2 regions of the Streptococcus sp. 2_1_36FAA genome follow, and region 2 is predicted to be linked to the other one. Evidence: predicted binding sites of a transcription regulator. Region 2 holds the regulator's gene; the other holds the start of a gene.
The links. Region 2 encodes HrcA, which represses chaperone genes, less so after heat shock. Its sites were predicted from a motif close to TTAGCACTCNNNNNNNNNGAGTGCTAA; they were not measured.

Region 1 (3,426 bases), on a different contig from region 2:
ATTATGGCTATTGGAGTCTTCATTACCTTCCGGATTTTAGATATTGCAGACCTGACTGCAGAAGGATCCTTCCCACTTGGTGCAGCAACTACAGCCATTTTGATTATGAAAGGCCTGAATCCTCTTCTAGCCACCATTGGCGGTTTCATTGCTGGAATGCTGGCGGGGGCAGTGTCTGGTTTTCTACATACCAAGATGAAGATTCCAGCTCTTCTGACTGGGATTATCACCCTGACTGCCCTTTACTCTATTAACTTACTTGTACTAGGAAGTTCTAATCTTTCTCTTTCTGGGCAAAAGACCCTGGTAACTATGATGACAAGTTTACTTAGTCTATCCAAGACTGCTTCTGTCATTGTATTAGGGCTTGCTTTCGTTGCCTTTGTTATCTTACTTTTAATTGTCCTACTCAATACCCAGCTTGGCTTAGCTTTGCGGGCGACCGGAGATAATTTGACTATGGGGGCAGCCAATGGAATTAAAGTTGACCGAATTAAGATTTTAGGTTATATGCTTTCAAATGGGCTAATTGCCCTTGCTGGCTCCCTTTTAGCTCAAAATAATGGTTATGCGGATATGAATATGGGAACAGGAACCATTGTAAACGGCTTAGCATCGATTATCTTGGCCGAAGTCATTGTTAAATACCTTCCGCTTGGAAAACGTCTCTGGTCCATTGTGGTCGGATCCATCCTATATCGTTTAGTTCTAGTAGTTATTCTGGCTATGAATGTGGATGCTCAAATGCTTAAATTAGCCTCAGCTATTCTTCTTGCTCTCATTCTTTACGTTCCAGAAATTCGTCAAAAATTGCAGATTAAAGCAAACAAAACCTTAACACCAGGAGGTGACAGCTAATGCCTTTATTAACATTAACCAATATTCATAAGACCTTTGAAAAAGGAACAATCAATGAGAATCCTGTTCTCCGAGGCTTGGATCTCGAAATCGAACAGGGAGACTTTATTTCCGTAATTGGTGGGAATGGAGCAGGGAAATCAACCTTGATGAACTCTATCGCAGGTGTCGTAGAGATTGATGATGGAGATATCTTGCTTGATGGTCAGTCTATTAGAAAGTCTTCAGTAGCTGATCGATCGAAAAGTATTAGTCGAGTTTTTCAAGACCCGCGGATGGGGACAGCCACCAATTTAACGATAGAAGAAAACATGGCCATTGCCTACCGTCGTGGGAAGAAGCGGAGTTTTTTCAAACGCTCAATTACGGAAGAAGAACGCCAAATCTTTAAGGGTGCACTGGAACATCTCGGCCTAGGTCTCGAAAATAGGATGAAGACGGATGCTAATTTCTTGTCTGGTGGTCAAAGACAGGCTTTGACTCTTTCGATGGCGACCCTAGTTCGACCTAAGGTTCTCTTGCTGGACGAACATACCGCAGCTCTCGATCCTAAAACAAGTGATATGGTGATGAACTTAACGAAAAAAGTAGTAGAAGAGCAGAAACTAACAACCCTCATGGTCACTCATAACATGGAACACGCCATTGAGTATGGTAATCGCTTGATTATGCTCTATCATGGGAAGATTGTCGTGGATGTGAAGGGTGAAGAAAAGGAAAATCTAACGGTAGCTCAGCTCATGGATCTCTTCCATAAAAACAGTGGTCAAGTACTGAATGATGATGCTCTAGTCCTAGGGTAAGACAAAAAAACTGATTGGTTTTTCTGATCAGTTTTTTTAAGTTCTTTGAAGAAAAATAGTATTTTTTTCTTGACTATTTTTGACCAAGTGATAAAATAATAACTATAGATTAGCACTCGATAGACGAGAGTGCTAAAATTCAATCTCAGGAGGGATACTATGTTAAAACCATTAGGTGACCGAGTGGTCCTAAAAATAGAAGAAAAAGAAGAGAAAGTTGGCGGTTTTGTTATTGCAGGTAACAGTCATGCAGCGACTAAGACAGCCACAGTTGTAGCGGTTGGCCAAGGAGTTCGTACGCTGACTGGTGAATTGGTAGCACCATCTGTCAAAGCTGGAGACAAGGTTCTTGTTGAAAGCCACGCAGGAGTAGAAGTGAAAGACGGTGAAGAAACCCACCTTCTAGTCAGCGAAGCCAATATTCTAGCAATAGTTGAGTAAGATTAGAAAAGAGGGATAAAAAATGGCAAAAGACATTAAATTTTCAGCTGATGCAAGAAGTGCAATGGTACGCGGAGTCGATATTTTAGCAGATACAGTCAAAGTAACCTTGGGACCTAAAGGTCGCAATGTTGTTTTGGAAAAATCTTTTGGCTCTCCCCTTATCACCAATGACGGTGTGACCATCGCTAAAGAAATTGAATTGGAAGACCACTTTGAAAATATGGGTGCTAAGTTGGTGTCAGAAGTTGCTTCCAAAACCAACGATATCGCAGGTGACGGAACAACAACAGCAACTGTTTTAACGCAGGCTATCGTCCGCGAAGGAATCAAAAACGTAACTGCCGGAGCCAATCCAATCGGTATCCGTCGTGGGATTGAAGCAGCTGTTGCAACAGCTGTCAGCGCTCTGAAAGAAACTGCTATTCCAGTTTCTAACAAGGAAGCGATCGCTCAGGTTGCTGCCGTTTCTTCTCGTAGTGAGAAAGTCGGTGAATACATTTCTGAGGCTATGGAAAAAGTTGGCAACGACGGAGTTATCACTATCGAAGAGTCCAAAGGGATGGAAACTGAGCTGGATGTTGTAGAAGGAATGCAGTTTGACCGTGGCTACTTGTCTCAATACATGGTGACAGATAGTGAAAAAATGGTGGCTGATCTGGACAATCCTTATATTTTGATTACAGACAAGAAAATTTCTAACATTCAAGAAATCCTGCCATTGTTGGAAAGCATCTTGAAAACCAACCGTCCGCTTTTGATCATTGCAGATGATGTGGATGGCGAAGCCTTGCCAACACTGGTTCTTAACAAGATTCGTGGAACTTTCAACGTTGTTGCTGTTAAAGCACCAGGTTTTGGTGATCGTCGTAAGGCTATGTTGGAAGATATTGCCATCTTGACAGGTGGAACAGTCATTACAGAAGATCTTGGTTTGGACCTCAAGGATGCGACTATTGAAGCACTTGGACAAGCATCTAAAGTCACTGTTGACAAGGACAGCACCGTGATTGTCGAAGGTTCTGGCAATCCAGAAGCTATTGCTAACCGTGTAGCTGTTATTAAGTCTCAAATTGAAAGTGCAACTTCAGAATTTGACAAGGAAAAACTGCAAGAACGTTTGGCTAAATTGTCTGGTGGTGTAGCTGTGATTAAGGTTGGAGCTGCAACCGAAACAGAACTCAAGGAAATGAAACTCCGCATTGAAGATGCCCTTAACGCAACCCGTGCCGCTGTAGAAGAAGGAATTGTATCCGGTGGCGGTACAGCCTTTGTTAGCGTTTTAGATGCAGTTGCTGCTCTCGAATTAACAGGAGATGAAGCT
Region 2 (3,426 bases):
ACTTTTGTGCGATCGTTTGGCCTTATTGCATAAGGGTAAGTTGGTCGAAGTGGGTAGCCCGCATGAGATTATCCAAAAGTACAATACAGATAAGAAAGTTCGTTTAGAATATGTAGATTTGACAACGAAGACGGTGGCCTTTGAGGAATTGCAAGGAGGCATGGATCTGTCAAATGTTATCAGTATTCATTCTTGCGAACCAACTTTAGAAGATGTTTTCATCACTTTGACAGGAGGTACCTTAAATGTCTAATAAATTAAAAGGTATGATTTGGCTGAGAGGTCAAGTGACATTAGCAAATAAAAGTATCCTATTACAAGTTCTCATGCCAGTTTTCTTCGTTTTTCTCTATAAATTTATTTTTTCTCTGAATGGAGCAGGTAAAGAACTGGGAGCAGACAGACTAGCTATCTTGTTAATGAATATTTCTTTGCCCTTCTCTTTAGCCATGTCTGTTGGGACACCCATTATTATCATCTTAGCTGAGGAAAGGGAAAAACATAATTTGCAAAGTTTGCGCTTGGCTGGTGTGACAGCTGGTCAATACATTCTCTCTGCCTTAATCTGGCCAGCGATTATTGGGATCTTTTATATCATCATTACCCCGATTTTGGCAGGAGCTAAGCTTTCTAATCAGGTATTCAGTTATGGTTTGGTTCTCTTGTTAACCTTGCTAGTCTTAATTTTCTTCTTCTTAATGGTTGGTCTGTTTTGTAAAAATCAGGTCATGGCACAATCCCTTAGTGTTCCAGCTATGCTTTTGGTAGCTTTTATTCCTATGTTTTCGAATATGAATGAGGATTTATTTAAGGTTCTGCGTTATAGCTTTATGGGCCTCTTTACTATTTATATGAAAGATTGGTCTCATTTCCATTTATGGAGCGGAGAATTTATGGCTCTGCTACTTTGGTTGCTTCTTTTTGCAGGACTTTCTTTCTACTTAATGAGTAACATGAAAGCCTTGGATGATTAACCTAGGTCTTTAGACTGATTTTTAGCACTCTTGAAAAAAGAGTGCTAATTTTTTGAATTTTTATCTTGACTTTGTTCGGGAAGAGTGTATAATAGAATCATGAGTTAGCACTCAAGGTGATCGAGTGCTAACAAAGAAGGAAATCTTGAATGGAGGTGGTGTCGTGGTAACGGAGCGTCAAAATGAGATTTTAAATTTGATTATTGATATCTTTACCAAGACTCACGAGCCAGTAGGGTCCAAAGCTTTACAGGATTCCATCAATTCTAGTAGCGCCACTATCCGAAACGATATGGCAGCTCTAGAAAAACAGGGACTATTGGAGAAGGCTCATACATCTAGTGGTCGTAAACCTAGCGTGGCTGGTTTTCAGTACTTCGTCAAGCATTCGCTATCTTTTGATCGTCTAGCTGAGAATGAACTTTATGAGGTTATCAAAGCCTTTGACCATGAGTTTTTCAACTTGGAGGACATTCTTCAACAGGCAGCGGACCTTCTAACTAAGCTGAGTGGTTGCACAGTTGTTGCCTTGGATGTCGAACCCAGTCGGCAACGTTTGACAGCATTTGATATCGTAGTACTCAGTCAGCATACGGCTCTAGCAGTCTTCACTCTAGATGAGTCCAATACTATCACCAGTCAGTTTATGATTCCGCGCAACTTCCTAAGAGAAGACTTGGATAGGCTTAAAGCTTTGGTTCAGGAGCGATTTTTGGGACAGACAGTCTTGGATATTCACTACAAGATTCGGACGGAAATTCCCCAGATTATCCAGCGCTATTTCACTACGACAGATAATGTTATTCATCTGTTTGAGCATATCTTCGGTGATATTTTCAAAGAGAATGTTATTGTGTCCGGCAAGGTTGGCTTGTTGAATTTTTCAGATTTGAAGGCCTATCAATTCTTTGATGATTCACAGAAGGTGGCCTTTGAGATTAGAGACAGTCTAGCCGAGGATCAGATGCAAAGCGTGCGCGTGGCAGATAGCCGAGAAAGTTGCTTGTCTGATTTGACCATTATTTCTAGCAAATTTCTGATTCCTTACAGAGGATTTGGAATTTTAGCAGTCATTGGACCAGTCAATCTCGACTATCAGCGAGTGGTCAGCCAGGTTAATGTGATTAATCGTGTCTTGACTATGAAACTGACGGACTTCTATCGCTACCTCAGTAGTAATCACTATGAAGTCCACTAATTACAGTATAATCATTCCTAAAAAGGAGGTGCCTTGTGGCAAAACATAAACAAGAAAAACATCCAGAAGATGTAGAAGTGAAAGAGGAAGCAGTGGAAACAGCTGAGCAAGCTAAATCTGCAAGCCCCGAAAAATCAGAATTAGAACTAGCAAATGAGCGGGCAGATGATTTTGAAAATAAATATCTCCGTGCCCATGCAGAAATGCAGAACATTCAACGCCGTGCCAATGAAGAACGTCAGCTCTTGCAACGCTATCGTAGTCAAGATCTAGCAAAAGCGATCTTACCTTCTTTGGACAACCTTGAGCGTGCTCTTGCTGTTGAAGGATTGACAGATGATGTCAAAAGGGGACTGGAAATGGTACAGGAAAGCTTGATTCATGCTCTCAAAGAAGAAGGCATCGAAGAAATTCCGGCCGATGGAGAATTTGACCATAACTATCACATGGCTATTCAAACTGTTCCAGCTGACGACGAACACCCAGCAGATACCATCGCCCAAGTCTTCCAAAAAGGCTACAAACTCCATGACCGCATCCTACGACCAGCAATGGTAGTGGTCTATAACTAGGCAATTCTGACGGTTGCTAAAGCAACTCGTCAGAAAACGGCAATCGCTATGGCGTTTGCCTAGCCTCCTTACTAACTCGTCGTCGAAATAATATCGATTTCGACTTCTCGCGTCGCAACATATATACTTTGAAAACTCGTCCGAAATGACAATAAACTATGAAGAAAGATAAGAAGAAATTGTTCAGCTTTGCAATAGTGAGCGAAGCGAACAAAAGACGATACTCTTCGCCGTGGTGTTATTTGCGCAAACTTTGAGACCTTAGGCTCAAAGTTTAGTCAAAGAGATTGACGAAGTCAAGCTCTGACGGCGCCGCCACCTAAGAAGAGTATCAAAAAGAAAGAATGTAAAATTTAAGGAGAAAAACACATGTCTAAAATTATCGGTATTGACTTAGGTACAACAAACTCAGCAGTTGCAGTTCTTGAAGGAACTGAAAGCAAAATCATCGCAAACCCAGAAGGAAATCGTACGACTCCATCTGTAGTATCATTTAAAAACGGTGAAATCATCGTTGGTGATGCTGCAAAACGTCAAGCAGTAACAAACCCAGATACTGTTATCTCTATCAAATCTAAGATGGGGACTTCTGAAAAAGTTTCTGCCAACGGCAAAGAATACACTCCACAAGAAATCTCAGCTATGATTCTTCAATACTTGAAAGGCTACGCTGAAGAATATC

Region 1: groES (co-chaperone GroES) is a predicted target of HrcA. The motif match lies at 1,771-1,797, and genes of this name have one in related genera.

The regions. Positions count from the first base shown of each region.
Region 1 is NZ_KI391975.1:54,616-58,041, forward strand. Features, by position in the region: gene HMPREF0847_RS05590 (ABC transporter substrate binding protein) at 1-858, shown strand, start outside; gene HMPREF0847_RS05595 (ABC transporter ATP-binding protein) at 858-1,661, shown strand; gene groES (co-chaperone GroES) at 1,821-2,102, shown strand; gene groL (chaperonin GroEL) at 2,125-3,426, shown strand, end outside.
Region 2 is NZ_KI391976.1:207,981-211,406, reverse strand. Features, by position in the region: gene HMPREF0847_RS08855 (ABC transporter ATP-binding protein) at 1-253, shown strand, start outside; gene HMPREF0847_RS08850 (ABC transporter permease) at 246-974, shown strand; gene hrcA (heat-inducible transcriptional repressor HrcA) at 1,138-2,172, shown strand; gene grpE (nucleotide exchange factor GrpE) at 2,208-2,744, shown strand; gene dnaK (molecular chaperone DnaK) at 3,114-3,426, shown strand, end outside.